2 regions of the Thermoplasma sp. Kam2015 genome follow, and region 2 is predicted to be linked to the other one. Evidence: riboswitches for the same ligand, from Rfam matches in the RefSeq annotation. Region 2 holds a riboswitch; the other holds the start of a gene.
The links. A riboswitch is a leader RNA that binds a small molecule or an ion and turns the genes downstream of it on or off. The one in region 2 is predicted to bind thiamine pyrophosphate.

Region 1 (3,389 bases), on a different contig from region 2:
TATTATTAATATAGCAAACTTATCAATAGGATTTTCGGTTGGGGGAAGTCCGTGTATCTCCTGTCCGAAGAGAGAGTTTTACTGCTTCCCCCAAACTCCTAACCTTTCTATAAAGTTACGCTATAAGGTCTTTCTCAATTTTTATTCTAAGATGTTTCAATTTAATGGATGCTCAAGCATTTTTCATCTGCCAAGGTCCATGCTTATGTTGACTGTTTCTATCCCGTAAATGGCCCAGATAACGGTTGCCAGAAACCCTACACCCCAAAGAATCAAATTGAAAAGTATGTACTGGTATATGCTGAAGGATGATGTTGTGTATATTGATGCTATGTATGCAAGCATTGGAAACACACGAACCAATCCTATGGAATAAGATCTGTGATTGGTTCTAAAGAGCTCTGGTTCAAGTGTTGTCCGTGACGCCCATGCAAATTCAGAGAACATCATATTCAAGAACAGAAGCGGCAGGAATACTGATGGATTTCCTATCTTTCCTATGAATATCAGTATGAGAACCATCGTAATCGTTCCACCAAGATAGGAAAACATTGAATACCTCTTTCGGCCTATATTCACTAGAAACATGGCTATGAATCCAGCTACTGAGGCACCAGCCATGGCGTAAACTATTATCTCACTCGTAAAACCGGGATTATCGGCAAAATAGTATGGGCCTATTATATATGCCATGAGCCCAAACGTCAGGTACTGGGAGATACCTATTATACCAAGGAAAATTATTGAAAAAGCGTAGTTCGGTTCCTTTACGGAAATACCGTCTTGATCTATGCCCATTTCTCTCTTTATTTCCTCTGCATCCTGCTGTCTGCCCTTTTCCCTGAGCCACCTGAATGATTCTGGAACCCTGGTTCTCGTGTATACGGCCAGAGCCACGGTCGCAAGAGCCAGCACCAGGAAGTAGATCTTCTGGGTATGAATATTGGATGAGTAATAGTACAGGAAGAGAAATGCGATTACAAAGCTCCCTATGTTGTTCATATCCGGAACCAAAACAAGATAGCGCCCACGATTCTTCATCGGTATATCTTCCGATATCAAAGAAAGCGTTGTTACTTCTTCACCACCAACACCTATTTCAGCTAATGCGATTCCAATAATGAGAGGTATCACCGAGTATGCAAAATATATCAGGAATATACCAATCAAATAGAGTATTATTGTGGATACATACACCGCCTTCCGACCTATGATATCGGAAAGCTTGCCCAGCACCAAATCACCTATAAGCAGGAAAACCGATGGCGCAGCCAGAAAGACAGCCTCATAGGATCTGGGAAGCGATGATATAAAGGGCCATTGAGTTGCAAGCGGAGCAACGCTAGCAATTATTCCCCAGATAAACATGCCAGCAGATGCAGATATTAAAAGATCCCTAGCACTATACTTATGACCAAAACCCCCATCATTATTCTCTTCATTTTTCCTATTGACCATACGAATCCCTCCGCCGGTATTACCCGGATCAGGTTCAAGGGGTCGATCCTTTCGGATCCTCTCAGCCCCTCACGGAGCTCCCCCTCGCCAGGTCGCTGGTGAACATTCTAAGGACTTACATCCATCTTGTTTTCTTTATACTCTTTTTATTCTTGAATTTATACTAAATGCCACCAGTTCCGAGGCGTTTGTTGATTTTTTGTATATATTCATTGCTTTCTCATTTAATAATCTTTCTCTAATTTCAATTCAACATGCAATAATATCAATGCATATTATATCAGTCTTAAAATCTCCGATAACATAGAAAATATTTATAAGTACATCCTTAGATGAGATTTGCTCGCAGATAGCTTTCGTGAGCTACTCCTAAGCTAAAGCATCGGAGCTTCCTGATTCAACGACCGACATCTGCCTGTATGGATATATTCCGTACAAGCCCTATGTTGCGATCTCCACAGGCGTCTATTCGGATCTCATCGATCCTACTCGGATCATCCACTTGGTTTTCATGGATGACACAAGAGAATATGGGAAGACGATCTATAGATATTTCCATTGAAGGAAGTCCGTGTATCTCCTGTACGAAGAGAGAGTTTTACTGCTTCCCTCAAACTCCTAACTTTTTTATAAAAAGCGTTCGATTACAGAAGTATGCCGGGATCGGGGATCGAACCCGAGACCTCCGGATTTCTCAGTTAACTTATGAGTCCGGCGCTCCTCCAGCTGAGCCACCCCGGCATCAAACCTAACTTTGCGCTATCGCTTCTCCATCCTGGGTCTGCTCGCTCCCCTGCTGCTCCTGTGAGCCGGAGAGCGAAACCAGCTCAGATTTCCTGATTTCTATTTTCCTCAGTGGATATATGTTCTTTGTTACCTCCACCATATCGTTGTATACATCATCGCCAATGAGATATCTAACAAAATCTGCATAATTGAGCTGTGAGCTCTTGGATACTATAAAATCCGTGAGGGCTTTCCTGATTTCAGACTTCTTGTTATTGGTGAGCTTCCCATCGCTTACAACAACGATCTTAACAGTTATGACGCTTCCATCTGATGTCTTAACATCCTTTATAATGTCTATTCTCTCCTTTCTCCGTCTTACTAGCCTTCTTATATAATCATCTCCGATGTAATGCCCAATAAATATAGTTTTACATTTTGTCCCTTCACACCCAGTTATCCTGAACAGGGCCTTTTCATTTGATTTCTTAAAATTGCCTGTAAGATCAGATATGGGAACCTCAACGATCCTGTTTATCATAGAGTCTGCATCCTCGCCCAAAGCAACTGTTACCTCCTTTGAACCGAGATAGGATGGAGCCTCAACAGTATACCATATCTTCTCCTTCCACTTTTCTTTTCCTTTCTTCTGAGCTTTTTCACCAGCCATCTAATCCCTCATATACACTTAACGTGAATAGAAGGGTAATAATTGCACTAAATTAAACCTTTCGTGCCTTCATCTATTCTATCCAACCTCTGAATGATGGAAAACCCCCTCAGAATGAGGAAAAATACGATTACCTCTTGTTTTGGCAGGCGTTTCTAAGCTAAAACGAAAGGAAGCATACGTTCTTCAAACAAGATCCTTGTATTCTATAGATTTAACCGAAAATTTTTACAATACTTCTCAGAATGTGAATTTCCTTACAATGAAAGAAGAAAACTCTCGCTTAAAGATACTTCTTTATTCTATTCCAAAGCGTTTATACTTGCTATCATTTTAGAGAGTATTTTATAAGCCATATCCAGATCGGAATCATTTAACCCTGATAATGATTTCTCTATGAAACTGAAGTGTTTCTTCTTTGCCTCTTCATACACTTCTTTACCGTGATCTGTCAACGATATCTTAATTATTCTTCGGTCTGCTTCCTCCCGCTTCCTGACAACAAGGCCCTTATCTTCCATCTTGTCTATAACCC
Region 2 (3,389 bases):
GAAAATTGCGTCTGATCCTATTGCCTGAATTATATTGAATGTACCTCTGCCCATCCTTGTAGTTTTGTATATCAGATTGAATCTATCAAGCAGATCCTCAGTTTTCCTCGGAATCTTATAGAAACTGCTTATCTCTCCATACTCCCGATCCTGATACACCAGCATATCCCTATATTTCTCATCTTGCTGCCATTTGTAGATAAGTGAGGCGTGCTTTACAGCCGTTCCCAGTTGAGGATGATCTGCAACATTCTTAACGTTCATTCCCTTATAGTAGACAACCCTCCCATCATCGAGGCTTTTAAGATAACGATCGACGTCGTATATAGACATAATGTATCATATTATCATGTTAGGATAAGGCTTAAACCTTATTGTCCGCATTACCTGAAGAAATATATTGTATCTTTATGCTTCCATAATTTCACCAAGACATAACTTATTCGCTTTGCTATGGCTATGATATGGACATCGTCGCTCATGATATGCTTCTGTTCAGCGTTTCATATCCTTTGGAATACCATACGATGGACCCGATAAGCCCAACAGACCATGCGGCGGTCGCAAAGATCATGTAGTTGTAAACTGATATACCGGAAAGTGCGAATATGGAGATTATGTAGAGAGAGTAAGCCACACCCCTAACGGTTGCTATACCAAGACCGCGGTATCTCGTAACAAAGAGTTCAGTTTGCAGGATCTCCCTGACCGCCCAACCAAGTTCTCCGAAGAATGCGTTCACCACAAGGAGGATCACAAAGATATCAAACGGTAGCCTGAAGTAAATGTAAAGCAGGAATATCGACATGGAAACCGTCCCCCCGGCATATGCCATGACGGAGAGTAACCTTCTGCCTACCCTGTCGACAAAAGCAAGGATGGCATAGCCGAAAACGGCCTCACCAAGTCCGTATATGAAAGGTATGATGGATGTGTATTTTGGATATTCATATGGACCAAGAATATCAGCCACAAGTGCGAATGTCAGTACTATTGTTATGGCGAAAAGCATTAGAACCATGATGGGGACGGGTGAACCAAACCTCTGATCTGTGAGCTCGGGATAATGCGAGGAGACAAAGGACCATCTCAGGCTTTCTGGCAGTTTCAGACGAGTCACTATAGCTATGATCACGCCTGATAAACTCATCGCCAGAAAGATCATCTTCTCTGTGAATATACTGTAGCCAGCTACAATAAATACGGCAGAAATAGCTGCAACTCCTGCATTCGCGCTGTTGGAAACCAGGACAAGAACCTTACCCCTGTATCTGATGGGGAATTGTTCTGCTAAGAATGCAAGAGATACTGTTTCTTCACCGCCAAACCCGAATTCTGCTATGAATATGGATGCCAGTATTCCGATGAAATTTGTAGATAATATGATACCTATTATTCCGGCGATTCCTGAGGATATGGTGGTGATGAATAGTTTCTTTCTGCCGATCTTGTCAGAGAGGTATCCAAGTATGAGATTCCCAGCAAGTAGTCCGACTGGCGACGACACCAATACATAGATATCATTGGATGGGCTTATGAATGGCCATTGAGTGACTAGTGGGGCCGTGACCAAAAGTAAACCCCAGACGAAGAAACCGGATATCATTGTCAGGGCCATTATAGTATGCGTTCTGTTCCATCGTGCACTGTCCAAGAAATTCCTAACATCATTATAGGTTGAAAATTCTACATCATTTTCCATAGTTTTCCCTCCGCCGGTATTACCCGGATCAGGTTCAAGGGGTCGATCCTTCCGGATCCTCTCAGCCCCTCACGGAGCTCCCCCATTCTTATGCTTGATTTTAATGCGATATTATAATGTTATTTTGCTTTTGCTATGTCTGTGAAATAGTTCAGGCTTCAGGCAATTTCAATGAGGATGAAGTATATGATAAGGAAGACTTATTTCAGATCTAGTATTTCGCCGTTGTCGCTCTCCTCAATCGGTTGCTCATCCCCAGGTTTCCAGTATGGCTCACGAAGTGCTACGGCCTTTCTGAAGAGGTCCTTAAGGACGTTTTCTTCAGTTATGCCCTTGAATGGAATGTTCGTATCGGATCTCATAAGGCATGTTTTGAATTCGCCGCGAGAAGTGATCCTGAGCCGGGTGCAGTGAGCGCAGAAATCAGGATTACGCTGAGGTTTTACGAATTCAACCTTCACTAGCCCCGCATCGCTTCTGATCAGATACCTAGGTCTGTTGTGCAGATCGTTGTATTCCACGCCTATTGATCTTTTTCTTATTTCCTCTTCTATTGGGTTGAGGCTAACGTGATATTTTCTGTATTCTTCGGAAGATTCGCCCTCTCTATCCGTCTCATACTCTATGAGTTGCAGTATCGCGTTGTTTTCCGCAGCGATTTCCAGCATTCTTGGTATATCCTTCACATTGAGATCCTTTAGAACCACAAAATTGATCTTCACAGGAGTAAGTTTTGCATCGTTGGCTGACCTCACAGCTTCGATAACGCGCTTCAGCATCCATGTTCCGGTTATGAAATGAAATCTCTCATCATCCGGCGAGTGCAATGATATATTGACCCTATCGAGGCCAGCCGCCTTGAGATCCTTGGCAATCTTTGGAAGCATTGTGCCGTTGGTTGTCATAGATATATTCCCATTAATGTGCCTTCTGATCCTCTCTATTATCTCAACAATATCTGGCCTGAGAGTTGGTTCTCCGCCAGTTATCTTGATCTTGTTCACTCCAAAATCATGCGATATCTTCACTATTCTTTCGATCTCGTCCGGTGTAAGTTCCTCGCCGTTGATATCAGTACCCTCCATATGACAGAAGAAACATTTGAAATTGCACGTAGTGTTAAGCTGGATTCTGAGACTTAACACCGGCCTTCCGTATCTGTCAAATAATGGCATTTGAAATATAGAGTGATTTATCGTTAATAACCTTATCCTGAATCGAAGACGACAAATTTGAATCTTGTACCTGAAGTTCACATAACTTGAAATTCGGTACTGTTATAAACAAAATTGGAAGTTCGAGGGAAACGGCAAAAACTCTTACCTTTAAGGAAAAATATACTAATTGGTCTCAATGGATGGATTTATAGATTCTCTCTGCAATTCTCTTTTTTACTCCAAGAAAAACAGGTGGTATAATTCGTGAACAATATCGGTGCGATCCGAATTTACATCTGCAGATATCGTGATGTATGGACTATACAGGATATACCAACACAGGCAGATATATCCTTATTGAAAGGAAGTACGAAGATTCAGATGAGGAGTAGATCACCCGGTGAAGAGCCATGGCTTAGATTTCCAAGCATCTTCTTTCGTAACATTGCCATCTAATGATCGTCAATTCGATTCCAAAGGCGAATTTGTACCGTTGTCTACGGTTATAGAGGTAAGCCCACGAAAAAGCT

Region 1: linked by a shared signal. The riboswitch ahead of DMB44_RS06935 (MFS transporter) and the one ahead of DMB44_RS02240 (MFS transporter) in region 2 are both predicted to bind thiamine pyrophosphate.

Annotation. Positions count from the first base shown of each region.
Region 1 covers NZ_QJSM01000033.1:14-3,402, forward strand. Annotated here, with positions in the region: gene DMB44_RS06935 (MFS transporter) at 184-1,458, opposite strand; TPP riboswitch at 1,446-1,552, opposite strand; tRNA gene DMB44_RS06940 (tRNA-Met) at 2,114-2,199, opposite strand; gene DMB44_RS06945 (30S ribosomal protein S3ae) at 2,207-2,854, opposite strand; gene DMB44_RS06950 (MarR family winged helix-turn-helix transcriptional regulator) at 3,157-3,389, opposite strand, start outside.
Region 2 covers NZ_QJSM01000018.1:103,491-106,879, forward strand. Annotated here, with positions in the region: gene DMB44_RS02235 (4-hydroxyphenylacetate 3-hydroxylase N-terminal domain-containing protein) at 1-327, opposite strand, end outside; gene DMB44_RS02240 (MFS transporter) at 479-1,702, opposite strand; TPP riboswitch at 1,691-1,796, opposite strand; gene moaA (GTP 3',8-cyclase MoaA) at 1,903-2,877, opposite strand.